2 regions of the Geodermatophilus sp. URMC 63 genome follow, and region 1 is predicted to be linked to the other one. Evidence: riboswitches for the same ligand, from Rfam matches in the RefSeq annotation. Region 1 holds a riboswitch; the other holds the start of a gene.
What was found. A riboswitch is a leader RNA that binds a small molecule or an ion and turns the genes downstream of it on or off. The one in region 1 is predicted to bind cyclic di-AMP.
Positions count from the first base shown of each region.

Region 2: linked by a shared signal. The riboswitch ahead of ACWIZO_RS18110 (aggregation-promoting factor C-terminal-like domain-containing protein) and the one ahead of ACWIZO_RS07490 (aggregation-promoting factor C-terminal-like domain-containing protein) in region 1 are both predicted to bind cyclic di-AMP.

Region 1 is NZ_CP199956.1:1,534,022-1,541,198, reverse strand. Features, by position in the region: gene ACWIZO_RS07505 (cytochrome P450 family protein) at 1-371, shown strand, start outside; gene ACWIZO_RS07500 (TcmI family type II polyketide cyclase) at 368-1,198, shown strand; gene ACWIZO_RS07495 (VOC family protein) at 1,230-1,655, shown strand; cyclic di-AMP (ydaO/yuaA leader) riboswitch at 1,888-2,045, shown strand; gene ACWIZO_RS07490 (aggregation-promoting factor C-terminal-like domain-containing protein) at 2,294-2,902, shown strand; gene ACWIZO_RS07485 (EAL domain-containing protein) at 3,090-4,328, shown strand; gene ACWIZO_RS07480 (NAD-dependent epimerase/dehydratase family protein) at 4,422-5,321, shown strand; gene ACWIZO_RS07475 (GNAT family N-acetyltransferase) at 5,344-5,910, opposite strand; gene ACWIZO_RS07470 (winged helix DNA-binding domain-containing protein) at 5,964-7,052, shown strand; gene ACWIZO_RS07465 (ABC transporter ATP-binding protein) at 7,049-7,177, opposite strand, start outside.
Region 2 is NZ_CP199956.1:3,703,851-3,711,027, forward strand. Features, by position in the region: gene ACWIZO_RS18100 (LLM class flavin-dependent oxidoreductase) at 1-3, opposite strand, end outside; gene ACWIZO_RS18105 (hypothetical protein) at 246-1,169, shown strand; cyclic di-AMP (ydaO/yuaA leader) riboswitch at 1,356-1,513, shown strand; gene ACWIZO_RS18110 (aggregation-promoting factor C-terminal-like domain-containing protein) at 1,724-2,701, shown strand; gene ACWIZO_RS18115 (hypothetical protein) at 2,956-3,426, opposite strand; gene ACWIZO_RS18120 (class I SAM-dependent methyltransferase) at 3,630-4,289, shown strand; gene ACWIZO_RS18125 (DUF72 domain-containing protein) at 4,363-5,091, shown strand; gene ACWIZO_RS18130 (hypothetical protein) at 5,132-5,542, shown strand; gene ACWIZO_RS18135 (VOC family protein) at 5,539-5,922, opposite strand; gene ACWIZO_RS18140 (DUF4177 domain-containing protein) at 5,970-6,179, shown strand; gene ACWIZO_RS18145 (pentapeptide repeat-containing protein) at 6,201-7,058, shown strand; gene ACWIZO_RS18150 (hypothetical protein) at 7,095-7,177, opposite strand, start outside.

The sequences.
Region 1 (7,177 bases):
GCTTCCGCTTCGCCACCGAGGACCTCGAGATCGGCGGGGCCGCCGTCCCGGCGGGCTCGATTGTCACCATCGTGCTCAGTGCGGCCAACCACGACCCCGCGCTGGTCCCCGACCCGGACGAGCTCGACCTGAGCCGGGGCCCCACCTCGCACCTGGCCTTCGGCCACGGCATCCACTACTGCCTGGGCACCGCCCTGGCCCGGCTGGAGGCGACGACCGCACTGCGGCGGATCCTCGTCCGCCTGCCCGACCTGCGCCTCGACGTCCCCGTCGAGGACCTGCAGTGGCTCCCCGCGGCCTCGGCCTTCCGCGGGTTGCTGGAGCTCCCCCTCCGATTCACCCCCACTCCCGTCCCTGGAGGCACGCGATGACCCAGACGACCCCGTCGACCAGCACGTCGGCCGACCCGGCGGCCGACGCCTCGACGACGCCCACGGAACCGCCCTGGGCGAACGACACGGTCGAGTTCACGAACACGTCCACGGCGCCCGCCAGCTGGTCCTCGGCCTCGTGGCGGCCGTTCCGCAACGTCATCGTCTGCCGGATGGTCCCCGGCACCGAGGACAAGGTGGGGCCGGTGTTCGCCTACTACGACCGGACGACCCGGCCGCAGGACATGGGCGTCGTCGGGCGCGTCCTGCTCTCCTACGAGGGCCTGTACCTGCACGTCATCGAGCGCAAGGAGGACCCGGAGGTCTCCGGGCAGCGCCGCGGCCTGCCGGCGTTCCAGGCGATCGCCGAGGCCATCGCCCCCTACGTGACGCCCTACCCGAGCTACTGGCAGAACCCGTCGCACTCCGTGGCCAAGCAGTTCTACTCGTGGGTGCCCGAGGGTGAGGTCTCCCCCGACCGGGAGATGACCGTCATCGTGCAGCGGATGAAGCCGGGCACCGAGGAGGACATCGCTCGGGTGTTCGCCGAGTCCGACGCCGGCGGGCTGCCGACGGAGACCGGCGTCACCGGCCGCTGGCTGTACTCGATGGAGGACGTCTTCGTGCACCTCCTGGAGCAGGACCGCGTCAAGGCCGCGGCCGTGCGGGAGAACCACGAGTCGATGCGACCGGCCTTCGCCAAGGTGATGGCCGACCTCGCCCCCTACGTCAGCCCGTACAACCCGGAGACGTGGCAGACCCCACGCGACTCGGTTGCCCGGGTGTTCCACCGCTGGACGGCCCCGGACTGGACACCCGGGGACTGACGATGCCGACCGACCGAGAAGAGGTCTCACCATGAGCTTGCGCGGGATCGCGTCGCTCACCTACTGGGCCGACGACGTGGCCGCGGCCACGGCCTGGTACACGGAGGTCCTGGGCTCGGGGCCCACCTTCACCCGGCCCGGACCCGACGGGCGGCTGAGCTATGCCGCGTTCGACCTCGACGAGAGGACCCGCCTGGCGATCGCCGCCCGTACCGCCGCCCCGTTCAGCGCGGCGTTCGAGCCGGGCGGCGTGATCGGGAACTGGTGGGTGGACGACCTCGACGCCGTCCTCGAGCGACTCGCCTCGATGGGCGCCAAGGAGTACATCCCCCTCACGCCGCACGGGCCGGTGGTCAGTGCGGCCGTCGTCGACCCCTTCGGCAACGTGGTCGGCCTCGTCTCCGACCAGCACCCCGCCGCCGACTTCCGGCGTGGGGCGCCGCCCTGGAACGCCTGACACCGCACGCTGCCGGCACCGCGACCGCCGGGACCGCTGGGTCCCGGCGGTTGCGGTGCGTCCGGGCCCCGGTGGTCGCGGGGCGTGACGTCCCGAGTGCGATCCGGGGCGTGGCGTCGGCCTGTCGCACCGCGGGTCGACCCGTTTCAGGTCACGAGATTGTCACGGACCGGTCCCGTCCTTAGCGTTTCCGCGTCCGGCCGGGCGTCTCGCCTCCGTCCCGGGGGCTCCCTGCCGGATGCCGCCGAGTCGCGTCCACACCGTGGGCGCGAGCCGGGGACCCACCAGTACCACCGGGGTGAGTCCCGCTCCCGGCCGTCGCCGGGAGCGGGTAGGGCACTCCCAGCCCGAACCCGTCAGCTCACCTGGTAGGCGGCCCGGGGAGAACGGAGATCACTCGCGCCTGGGGCACCGCCCCCGCGCGTCCAGGTCCGGGACCGTCGCGCTCCCGCCTGCCCACGTACACGCACCAGCCGTCGTACGGCGCCGTCCGCCGGGCCCCGTGTCCGGCCGCTGCCGCACGCCCGGCTGTCGAGCCCTGCCCGCCCGGGCACCGCGCGCACGGCGTGGTGCCCGCAGCCCATCCCGACCGCCGCGGCGCCGATCGACGGTGACCGCGTCTCCAGGAGGACGTCTCCATGCACGCACGCACCGCTGTCGAGCACACCTGTGCCCAGAACGCCCCCGCCGCCGCGCCGCCGCGCCGCCGCGCCCTGCTCCTGCTGACCGCCACGGGGGTCATGACCCTCGGCCTTGCCTTCGGCGGCCAGGCGGTCGCGCAGGCCGACGAGTGGAACCCCGGCGACCGCGGCTCCACGGGGCAGTGGGGCGGCAACCGGGACGGCGCGCCCGCGGCCGTTCCCGCGCCGGCCCCCGCGCCGGCACCGGCCCCCGCGCCCGCTCCCGCCCCCGCGCCCGCTCCCGCCCCGGCCCCCGCGCCGGCACCGGCCGCCACCGGCGAGCAGGCGTACAAGGACTACGCCGCCGGCCAGGTCGGGAACAGCACCCAGTTCGGCTGCCTCGACGCGCTCTGGGAGGCCGAGAGCGGGTGGAACCCCAACGCGCAGAACCCCACCAGCACCGCCTACGGCATCGCGCAGTTCCTGGACTCCACGTGGGCCAGCACCGGCATCGCCAAGACGTCGGACCCCTACCGGCAGATCGACGCCGGCCTGATCTACATCGAGAACCGGTACGGCAGCTCCTGCGCCGCCTGGGACTTCCACCAGGCGAACAACTGGTACTGATCCCCTGACCGCCGCGGGCCCCCTCTCAGCAGCGGGAGCGGGCCCCCGGCGCAGGCGTCCCCGCGGTCCCTCCCGGGAGGCGCCTGCCGGACCGTCTCACCGGTCCGGGTGAGATCGGCTCCCGGCCGTTCCAGGTGTCCGCCCCCTGCGTCGATGCAGAGGAGGACCCTCCGGACGGGAGCACACGATGGCCAGGAAGCGCACTGACGCCGAGCAGCAGATCGCCGACCTGCTGCGCACGGCGAGGACGTCGCTGCACATGCCCGTGGCGTTCCTGACGCGCATGGACGGGACCACCCAGCACCTGGAGGTGGTCGACGCCCGCGTGCCGGTCCTCGTCCAGGAGGGCGCGAAGGTCGTCCAGGAGACGTCGTTCTGCCAGAAGATCCTCGACGGGGACCTGCCCCCCGTCATCGACGACGTGAAGCGGTACCCGCTGGCGATGTCGCTGCCCTCGGCGCGCATCCCGCGGATCCGCAGCTACGTCTCGACGCCGGTCCGGCTGTCCGACGGCAGCCTCTACGGCACCTTCTGCGCCTTCGGCTTCACCTCCGACAAGGAGCTCACCCGGCGCGACGAGGCCCTCATGGAGGTCCTCGCGTCGGCCGCCTCGGTGATCATCGAGCCCGAGCTCCGCGCGCAGCAGCGCCGCGACGACATCGACGGCCGGCTCGACCCGCTGATCACCTCCGGTGGGCCGACCGTCGTCCTGCAGCCGATCGTCGACCTGGCCACCGGGGACCGCGTGGGCGCCGAGGCGCTCAGCCGCTTCCCCGCCGACTGGGGCAAGGGCCCCGACGTCGTCTTCGAGGAGGCGCACAGCATCGGCCGCGGCCACGAGGTCGAGCTGCTGGCCCTGCGGCGCGCCGCCGAGCACCTCGACCGCGTCGACGGCTACGTGGCGATGAACGTCTCGCCGCAGACCCTGCTGACGCCGGAGTTCTCCGCGCTGCTGCACACGCTGCCGCTGCACCGGGTCCTGCTCGAGCTCTCCGAGCACGACCCGGTCGCGGACTACGACGCCCTCGGCAGCGCGCTGCTGCCCTTCCGCGCCGGGGGCATGCGGCTGGCCATCGACGACGTCGGCGCCGGCTTCTCCTCGCTGCGGCACATCGTGGTCACCGCCCCCGACGTCATCAAGATGGACCGCAGCATCGTCAGCGGCCTGACCACCGACCCCGTGCTGACCAAGCTGGTGGAGTCGCTGGTCACCTTCGGCCACGGCTGCGGCGTCACCGTGGTCGCCGAGGGCATCGAGACCGCCGAGGAGGCCGCGGCACTGCTCGGGCTCGGCGTCGACCTCGGGCAGGGCTGGCACTTCGGCCGCCCCGGGCCACCGGAGGCCCTCGCCCCCGCCGGCCCGGAGCCCGCCGTCCCCGGGCCCCGGCCGGCCGGCCTCGCGCACCCCGGACTCCTCCCCGCCTGAGCGGCACCCGTCCGCCCCGCGCCGCCGGCCCTCCCGGGCGCGCGCGTCCTCGGGCAGGGTGGGTCGCGGTCGCCACCGGGGAGAGGAGCCGACGTGCGGGTGTACGTCACGGGTGCCACCGGGGCCATCGGGGGGCACGTCGTCCCGGCCCTGCTCACCGCCGGGCACGAGGTCACCGCGCTGGCGCGGACACCGGCCAAGGCGGCGGGCCTGGCCGCGCTGGGCGCCGTCCCGAGCGGGGTGTCGCTGTTCGACCGTCCGGCGCTGAGCGACGCGTTCGCCGGCCACGACGCGGTCGCCAACCTCGCCACCGCGATCCCGACGCCGTCGACGTTCCTCCGACCGTCGGCCTGGGCGGCCAACGAGCGGGTGCGCCGCGAGGGCTCGGCCGCCGTCGCCGCGGCGGTGCGGGCGGCCGGGGTCGGCCGCCTCGTCCAGGAGTCGATCACCTTCCTCTACCCCGACCGCGGGGCCGGGTGGATCGACGAGGACGTCGCACCCGACCCCTTCCCGCTGGCGGAGGCGAACCTCGCGGCGGAGGAGAACGCGCGCGGCGTCGCGAACAGCGTGGTGCTCCGCTTCGGGCTCTTCTACGGGCCGGGCTCGGGGCACACCGACCTGCTGCTGCGCCTGGCCCGCCGGCGCGTCGCCTTCGTCGCCGGCGCACCGGGGGCCTACCTGTCCTCGATCCACCTGGCCGACGCCGCCTCCGCCGTGGTCGCCGCCCTGGGCGCACCGGCGGGGCTCTACGACGTCGTCGACGACGAGCCGGTGACCCGCCGTGAGTACGCCGCCGCGCTGGGGACGGCGGTCGGCCGGCGGCCGCTGCTCTCGCTCCCGGGACGCGCCGCCGCACTGGCCGGCGGGCCGGCCGAGTCACTGGTCCGCTCGCAACGGGTCAGCAACCGCAGGCTGCGGACGACCACCGGCTGGGCGCCCCGCTTCCCGTCCGTCCGCGACGGCCTGCTCGCCGGCGTGGCCGTCGCGCGGTGAGCGGCGGCCGCGCGCCGCGGTCCTATCCGGTGGGGCCGCCGTCGCCCGGCCGGCGCAGCAGGTAGACGACGTGGTCGGGCGGGTCGACCGGGTTGTCCGGCGTCAGCGGGCCCTCGGCGACGCGGGTGAACCCCGCCTTCTCCAGCGCCCGCCAGGACGCGACGTTGCCCGCGGCCACCGGCACCAGGACGGCGTCGGCGTCGGGGTACGCCGCCCAGCAGTCGGCGACGAAGGCCCGCAGCACCGCCGCGCCCGCTCCCCCGCCCCGGACGTCGGGCTCGCCGATCAGGTAGTCGATCGACAGCGCCCGCGGCGGGACGTCGACCACCGGCGCGAGCTCGGCGAGGTACCCGGGCTCGTCGGAGAGGCGGTAGCGCTGCACGAGCCCGACCGGGCGGCCGCCGGTGCACACCACCCACACCTGCGTGCCGTCGCGGCCGTCGATGCTGGGACCGAAGTCGGCCTCCACCGCCTCGGGCGTGGTCTCGTGCGCCCACCAGCGGGCCACCTGCGGCTCCTCCAGCCAGCGGGTGAGCAGCGGGAGGTCGGCGCGGGTGAGGGGACGGAAGGTGACCGGGCCGTCGAGCACCGCGCCAGGCTAGGAGGAGGACCCCGTCCCCGGCCGGGCCTACGGTGCGGAGCGTGCCGCTCTCCGCCACCGCCCGCGACGTCCTCGCCCACCGGGTCGCCGCCCAGCAGCTGGACCGCGATGCCGGCACGGTCGCCGACACCGCCGTCCTCGACCTCGGCGTGCAGGACACCGGCCCGGACGGCGGGCTGTGGGCGCTGGCGGTCCGCGGCGTCGTCCCCGGGCCCGGGGAGCTGGCCACCGTGTGGACGGTCCGCGGCGCACCGCACCTGTACCGCCGGGCCGACCTGCCCGGCGTCGCCGCCGCGACCGCGCCGTTCTCCGAGGCCGACGCCGCCAAGCGCGTGTTCGACGCGGCCCGGCCGCTGCGGGCGGCCGGCATCCCGGTCCTGACCGCGCTGGACCGGATCGCGGACCGGATGCGGGAGATCGTCACCACCCCGATGGTCAAGGGCGCCATGTCGCGGGCGCTGTCCGACGCGATGGAGGAGCCCTACAACCGCTCCTGCCGGCCCTGCGGCGCGGTGCACCTCTACGAGCAGCCGTTCCGGCTCGCCGCGCTGCGGGCGGGGCTGGAGCTGGAGCCCGGCACCTCCCCGCCGGTGCTGCGGCCGGTCCCGGGGTTCGCGCCCGCCGAGAGCGTGCCCGCGCGGCTCGACGTCGTCCGCGGGTACCTCCGCCTGCTCGGCCCGGCCACCCCGCAGCACGTCGCCGGCTACCTCGACGCGCCGGTGCAGGACGTCCGGGCGCACTGGCCCGACGACGTCGTGGAGGTGGAGGTCGACGGGCAGCGCCGCTGGCTGCCGGCCGCCGACGCCGACGCGCTCGGGAGCCCGCCGCCCGCCGCCACCCGGCTGCTCGGCCCGTTCGACCTGTTCCTGCAGGGCCGGGACCGCGAGACGCTGGTGGCCGACCCGGCGCGGCGGAAGGCGCTGTGGCCGACGCTGGGCCGGCCGGGCGCGGTGCTGCACGACGGCGGGATCGCCGGCCTCTGGCGACCGCGGAAGGCCGGGTCGTCGCTGACGGTGACCGTCGAGCCGTGGGTGCCGTTCTCCCCCGCCGTCCGGGCCGCCGTCGGGGAGCAGGCCGAGCGCCTGGCCGGGTTCCGCGGCGTCCGGCTCGGGGCCGTCGTCATCGCCTAGGCGGCCAGCCGGTCCTCGGCGTCGTCGCCGGCGGCGACCAGTGCGGCGTAGCGGCCGCCGCGGGCGGCCAGCTCGGCGTGCGTGCCCGACTCGACCACCCGCCCGGCGTCGAGGACGACGATCCG
Region 2 (7,177 bases), 2.2 Mb from region 1:
CATCTCGTGCTCCCTGTGGTTGAGAGTGCAACTACTGTTCGGCCCAACGGTGGTGGGCGGCCGGGCATTCCCCGGCTCCGGCTGCGGGCGGTAGTCGGGCGACCACGGCGTGGCGGACCACTCCGTCGGTGACCGTCCCGTGACCTGGTCCGACCCACCGATCGGGTGAACCGGCTGGGAGTCTGGCGGCCACCACCTGGATCGCCCGACGGGCCCGGGCGGGCATGACGGACCGGGGGGACCGGATGTCGAAGCACTCGCAGGGAACTGCTCCGGACGCCGGGGCGGACGCGGCCAGGCGCACGGCCTTCACGGGCAACACCGCCGCGGAGCACGTCCCGGCGAGGGGCCTCGACGGTCTGCTGGGCACCGGTCCGGTCTTCACACACGCACTGCGCGGGTACGACTGCCTGCAGGTCGACGACTACGTGGCCGCGGCCGAGACCGAGCTGCTGGTGCTCCGCCGGGAGAACGACCACCTGCTCAGCCGCTACGCCGCCTGCTCCGGTGACCTGCAGAACGCCCGCCGCCGGCTGGCCCAGCTGGTACGTGAGCGGGAGTCGCTCCCCAGCCCGGAGGATGCGCGCGCCCTGCTGCAGCGCGCCGAGGAGGAGGCCGACCAGGTGCGTGCCGAGGCGCGCGCGGAGGCCGAGGCGCGCCTGGCCAAGGTGGCGGAGATGCGCCAGGCGGTGACCGCGCTGCGCGAGCAGGCCCAGCGGGAGGCCGACGCACGGCGGGCGGAGGCGGCGGCCGAGCTGCAGGCGGTGCACCGCGAGGCCGAGGAGGCGCGGCGGGCGGCGGCGGCGCAGGCCCAGCGGGAGCGGGCCGCCGTCGAGGCGGAGCTGGCCGCGCTGCGCGCCGAGAAGGAGGGGGTGCGCGAGACGCTCCGGGTGCTGAACGGGCACGTCGACGACGCCCTGGCCGGTCTCGCCCGCGTGCTGCGCGGCGACGAGGGCGGTCCCGACCCGGCGGACACCGACGCGCTGCGGACCGACACGGTGCGCACCGGGGCGCTGCCCGACGACGTCTCGGTGCTCGCCGACCGGCGCGACGCCGCGGCCCGCGACGAGGGCCCCCGGACGCCGGACGGTGACCCGGCCGACGTCACGGCGCTGCGCGGGGACGCCGATCGGGGCGGGAACCGGAACGAGGTCGCCGCGGCGTCCTGACCCGGCGTGCGACCCGGCGTGCGACCCGGCGTCCTGACCTGCGCCGTCGCCGAGGGATGGCCCGCGCCGACTGCACCGTAACTCGTGTCACGTGTGCATCTCGCGTTCTGCTGTTGTCACGGGCAGGTAACGACACGTACCGTTCGTGACGTCCGGCTGGTCGTCTCGTCCCCTCCCGGGGAGCCCGGCCGGACGCCGCCGAGTCGTGTCCGCAGCCGCGGGCGCGAGCCGGGGACCCACCGCAGTCCTGGGGTGAATCGCCTGCCGAGCTCCGCTCGCAGCGCGTAGGGCTTCTTCCCGCCCGAACCCGTCAGCTAACTCGGTAGGCGGCATCGGAAGAAACGGAGACTCTCCGCATGCCCCGCCTCCGGGCCGCCGCGGCCCGCAGGTGCCGCCGGGTGCGCGTCCACCGCGCCATCTGAGTCCGGCCGCCGCCCTGCCCTGCTGACCCCGCGCCGCCGATCGCGCGTGGGGACCCGACGACCGCCGTGCGCCGGTCCCTGCCCGCGAACCGGGCTGCCGCGCGCGCACTCTCCCTCGGAGCCCTCACCCTCATGCCCCGCCGTACCCCGCACACGCCTGCCCACACGCTCGAGACCGTCGAGCTGTCCGCAGCCGCGAAGCCCGCCGACACCGCCGTCATGGACGCCGTCGGCACCGCGGACACCGCCCCCCGTCGTCGCGCCCGCCGCCTGGGCCTGCCGGCCCGCACCCGCGCCCGGCGCAGCAGCCCCCCGCTGGGCCCGCGCCGCCCCGCCCTGCTGCTGGCCACGGCCGCCGCCGGCGCCCTGGTCGTCGGCGTGGTGAGCACGAGCGGCCCGGCCGCCGAGGCCGGCACCGAGACGGCCGGCTCCACGGTGAGCGTGGCCGAGCAGCTCGGCCTCACCGGGCAGCCGACCGGGACCGCGGCGTCGCAGACCGCCGACCTCGCGCCGCTCGAGGACCTCGCCGCCTCCCGCAACGAGCGCTCCGCCGAGGAGACCAGCGCCGCCGAGGCGCAGGCCGCCGCCGACCAGGCCGAGCTCGACCGCCGCGCCGCTGAGGAGGCCGCCCGCCGCGCCGCCGAGGAGGAGGCCGCCCGCGCCGCCGCCGAGGCCCAGGCCGCCGCCGAGGCGCAGGCCGCCGCCGAGGCCCAGGCCGCGGCCGAGGCCCAGGCCGCGGCCGAGGCCGCCGCCGCCCAGCGGGCCGCCGCGGCGCCGGCCGCCCCCGCACCGGCGGCTGCACCTGCCGCCGCGCCGGCCGCCCGCGGCTCCTTCAAGGACTACGCCATGAGCAAGGTGGGCAGCGCCCAGCAGTTCGGCTGCCTGGAGAACCTGTGGGGCAAGGAGAGCGGCTGGAACCCCAACGCGCAGAACCCCTCCAGCACCGCCTACGGCATCCCGCAGTTCCTGGACTCCACCTGGGCCAGCACCGGCATCGCCAAGACCTCCGACGGCTACCGGCAGATCGACGCGGGCCTGATCTACATCGACAGCCGTTACGGCTCGCCGTGCGGTGCCTGGGCGCACTCGCAGGCCACCGGCTGGTACTAGGAGGACCCTGCTGCCCCCACGCCTCGCTCGGCTCGGCGCGGGACCCCGGCAGCAAGGCCGATCCGACTCGTCACCAGGCTCGGCGCGGGACCCCGCGCCCGCACCTCGCGGCGCCGTCACGTGCACGAGGCGCTGCGGGACGTAGGGGAGCGAACCCGGGCGGACTCCGGGGCGGACGAGGACCCGGCACGAGCACGGCCCCGCTGGCATCCGCTAGCGGGGCCGTGTCGCGTTCCGGGGTGGCCGCTGCCGGGTCAGGCGGTGTCCGGGGTGCAGGCGGTGTCCGGGGTGATGGAGGGCACCAGGTGTACCGACCCGGGTGGCTGCCGCTCGTACCACGCCCGGATCTCGGGAGTGATCCGCTCGACCTCCAGCACCGCCACCACCCCTCGCCCGCCGGGCACCGTGGACCGGCCGAGACCGATGATCGACCACTCCTCGGGGGTGCTGCGGGTGATGACGTCGGCATCGTCCTGGGACACTCCGGCGATGCCGGCGGGAACACGCCAGGCCGAGGGGGTGCCCGGCCCGGGGTGCCAGCGGGCGGTGTGCAGCGACCGCCCGTCCAGCCCCCCCTCGACGGCCACCCGAGCGCCGGCCGGCGGCAGGTCCGTCCCGAGCAGGTCCAGCTCCACCAGGGGCTCGCTCCCGGGCGGGCTGGTCGGGATCAGGACCAACCGGCCGCCGTCCTCCCTGACCGTGCCGGTCGCGGTGACGGTGTCCATGCGCTCCTCCTGGGGTGTGCGGATCTCGCCGATCCCAGCAGGTGTAGCTCCCACCCTCCGTCCTCCTGCGCGCGGCACTGCCACGACACGACCCGACGGGCCCTGCCTCGGTCTCCCACCCGGCCGTGGTGGGACCCCAGCGCCACGGACCGTCACCCGGGCCGCTCGCGACCGTCGCCGGCTCGGCACGTGACACTGGGGGCGTGACGGAGAGGGGGCCGGCCACCCGCGTGGTGCCCGCGGGGTTCGTCCGCGCGCACACGCAGGTGCGCCGGCCCTCGCTCGTCCCGGAGGTGCGGCTGCACGTCGCCGACGACGTCGTCGCCCTGTGGGAGGCGATGGAGGACGCGGCCGGCGGCGCCGGCGAGGCCCCGCCGTTCTGGGCCGCGGCCTGGCCCGGCGGGCAGGCCCTCGCCCGCGCCGTCCTCGACGGGCCGGTGACGGTGGCCGGGCACCGCGTCCTGGACCTGGGGTCGGGCAGCGGGCTCGTCGCGATCGCCGCCGTCCTCGCCGGCGCCCGCCACGTGCTGGCCAGCGACGTCGACCCGTTCTCCCGGACGGCGGTGGGCGTCAACGCCGGCCTGAACGGGGTGACCGGGATCAGCGTGGCCGGCGACGTCCTCGACCGGGAGCCGCCGGCCGTCGACGTCGTCCTGGCCGGCGACGTCTGCTACGACCGGGAGATGACCGAGCGGGTGCTGCCCTTCCTCGACCGGGCTCGGGCGTGCGGCTGCGAGGTGCTCGTCGGCGACCCGGGGCGGCCCTACCTGCCGCACGAGCGGCTGGAGCCCGTCGCCGCCTACGACGTGCCCGAGACCGAGGGCCCGGGGCTGCGCCGCACCACGGTGTGGCGGCTGCCGTGAGCGCTCCTGGCCCCCTCGACCACACCCGCGGCACCGCCGTCGCCCGGCACGGGCACTGAGGAGGGCGGCACCGGTGGCCGTCCACGTCGGAACCTCCGGCTGGAGCTACGACCACTGGGACGGCATCCTCTACCCGCCGGGGACGCCGCCCCGCGACCGGCTGGCCCACTACGTGCGCCGGTTCGGCACCGTCGAGCTCAACGCGAGCTTCTACCGCTGGCCCCGGACGGCGACCTTCGCGGGGTGGCGCGACCGGCTGCCCGAGGGGTTCCGGCTGTCGGTCAAGGCACCGCGCGGACTGACCCACGCCAAGCGGCTGTACGCCCCGGAGGCGTGGGTCGAGCGGATGACCGCGGCCTGGCACGAGCTGGACGGCAAGCGGGCCGTGCTGCTGGTGCAGCTGCACCCGGCCGCGGCCCGCGACGACGCGCGCCTGGAGTACTTCCTCTCCCTGCTGCCGGACTGGGTGCAGGTGGCCGTGGAGTTCCGCCACCCCAGCTGGCACGTCGAGGAGGTGTTCGCGCTGCTCGAGCGGCACGGAGCGGCCTACTGCGTGATGAGCGGCGCCGGCCTGCCGTGCGTGCTGCGGGCCACCGCGCCGTTCGTCTACGTCCGGCTGCACGGCCCGGACGACGCCTCCCTCTACGCCGGCTCCTACCCCGACGCGGACCTGCGCTGGTGGGCCGACCGGATCGCGGAGTGGGCGCGCGACGGCCGCGACGTCCACGCCTACTTCAACAACGACGGCCACGGCCACGCCGTCCGCAACGCCGAGACGCTGCGGGCGCTGACCGGCAGCTGACCGGGCGGCGAGCGGGGCGCGGTGGCGGGAGACTGGGGGCATGAGCGAGCAGGACGACGGGACGAAGCCGGGCCAGGGGCAGGGGAACCTGGTCAGCCGGTCGGTCGAGGAGTTCGTCGCCCAGCTGCGCGGCTTCACCGACCGCGCGCGCGGGCTGGCCACCGGCGCGGTGCCGTCGGGGCTGTCGCTGCCGCGCCTGCCCTCGCCGCCCGGGGCGATGTCGGCGGCGCAGGTCGGGGCGGTCGCGCAGGCGGTGCGGGGCCAGCGGCAGCTGATCACCGGCCTGATCGGTCAGCTGCAGGCCTTCGACGAGCAGCTCGCCGTGTTCGAGCGGGTGCTCGAGCCGATCGAGGAGTGGAGCCGGACCTGGGCGCGCCTCGAGCAGTCCTTCGGTGACGTGCTGCGCCGACCGTCGTCCGACCGCGACGCCCCGCCGGCGGGGACGGTCTAGCGCTGGTCGCGGCGCAGCGGGTGGTCGGCCGGGACCTCGACCAGGACGATCCGCACGCCGTCGGGGTCGGCGACCCAGGCCTCGACCAGCCCCCACGGCTCGGTGCGCGGCTCGCGCAGCACCGGCACGCCGGCCGCCCGCAGCCGTGCGTGCTCGGCGGCGACGTCGCGCACCTGCAGCCACAGCGCGGTCCCGCGTGGCGGCTCGTCGCCGGGGCCGGACACCTCGAGCAGGCCGTTGCCGAGGAAGAACACCACGCCGCGGTGCTCGGGCAGCCCGAACTCCCGGTACACCGCGAGCCCCAGCACGTCCCGGTAGAAGGCCTGCGACCGCGCGGGATCGGGGGGCCGGAGCAGGACCCGGCTGCTGAGCACGTCCACCCGGGCATCATCGCCGCAGGGCAGGACACCGAGACGAGGAGGACGTCGTGGCGCAGCGCTACGAGTACCGGGTGGTCGAGATCCGCGAGGGGCTCATCGGCGGGAAGATGTCGGGTGACAAGCTGGAGAAGGTGCTCAACCAGAACGCCCGGGAGGGCTGGCAGCTCAAGGCCATCACCTCCGTCGAGGTCAAGGGCCGCCTCGGCCCGGGGGGTGTCGAGGGCGTCCTGGTGACGCTGGAGCGCCCCACGACCTGACCCACCCCGCGAGGAGCGCCCGTGTCCGACGCCGTCGATGCCCGGGCGCGGTTGCGCGCGGACTGCGCGAGCTGCGCGGGGCTGTGCTGCGTGGCCCCGGCCTTCGCGGCCTCGGCCGACTTCGCGATCGACAAGCCCGCGGGCAGTCCCTGCCCGAACCTGCGCGACGACGACCGCTGCGGCATCCACGCGCAGCTGCGGGAGCGCGGCTTCCCCGGCTGCACGGTGTTCGACTGCTTCGGTGCCGGCCAGCAGACCGTGCAGGTGACGTTCGCCGGAGACGCGGACTGGCGGGGGAGCCCCGAGCGGGCGACGGCGGTGTTCGCGGCCTTCGGCGTGCAGCGGCTGCTGCACGAGGTCCTCTGGTACCTCGGTGAGGCGCTCGCCCTCGAGGCGGCCGCGCCGCTGCGCAGGGACCTGACGGCCGCGCACCGGCGCGCCACCGACCTCACCGCCGCCGAGCCCGGCGAGCTCGCGGCCGTCGACGCCGACGCGCTCCAGCGGGAGGCCGGCGCGCTGCTGCTGTCGGTCAGCGAGCTGGCACGGGCCGGCGTCCGGCCGCGGGCGGGAGGTCGGCGCCGGGCCGACCGGCGCAACGCCGACCTGTCCGGCGCCGACCTGCGCCGCGGGGACCTGCGGGGCGTGAGCCTGCGCGGGGCGCTGCTGCTCGGGGCGGACCTGCGGGGTGCCGACCTGCACCGGACCGACCTGCTCGGCGCCGACCTGCGGGGCGCGGACGTGCGCGGCAGCGATCTCTCCGGCGCGCTGTTCCTCACGCGCCGGCAGGTGGCCGCCGCCCGGGGGGACGCCACGACCCGCCTGCCCGGCGGACTGGAGCACCCGCCGCACTGGGGACCGCCGGGTCCGGCGCTCCGGTGAGCGGCACCGCCGCGCGGGGACGTGACCGGGCCGGGCTCAGAGCAGGTCGTCGTCCTCGGGCCGGGCGCGGCGGCGCAGCAGCCCGGTGACCCCGGCGACGCGCGACTGCGCCTGGTGCA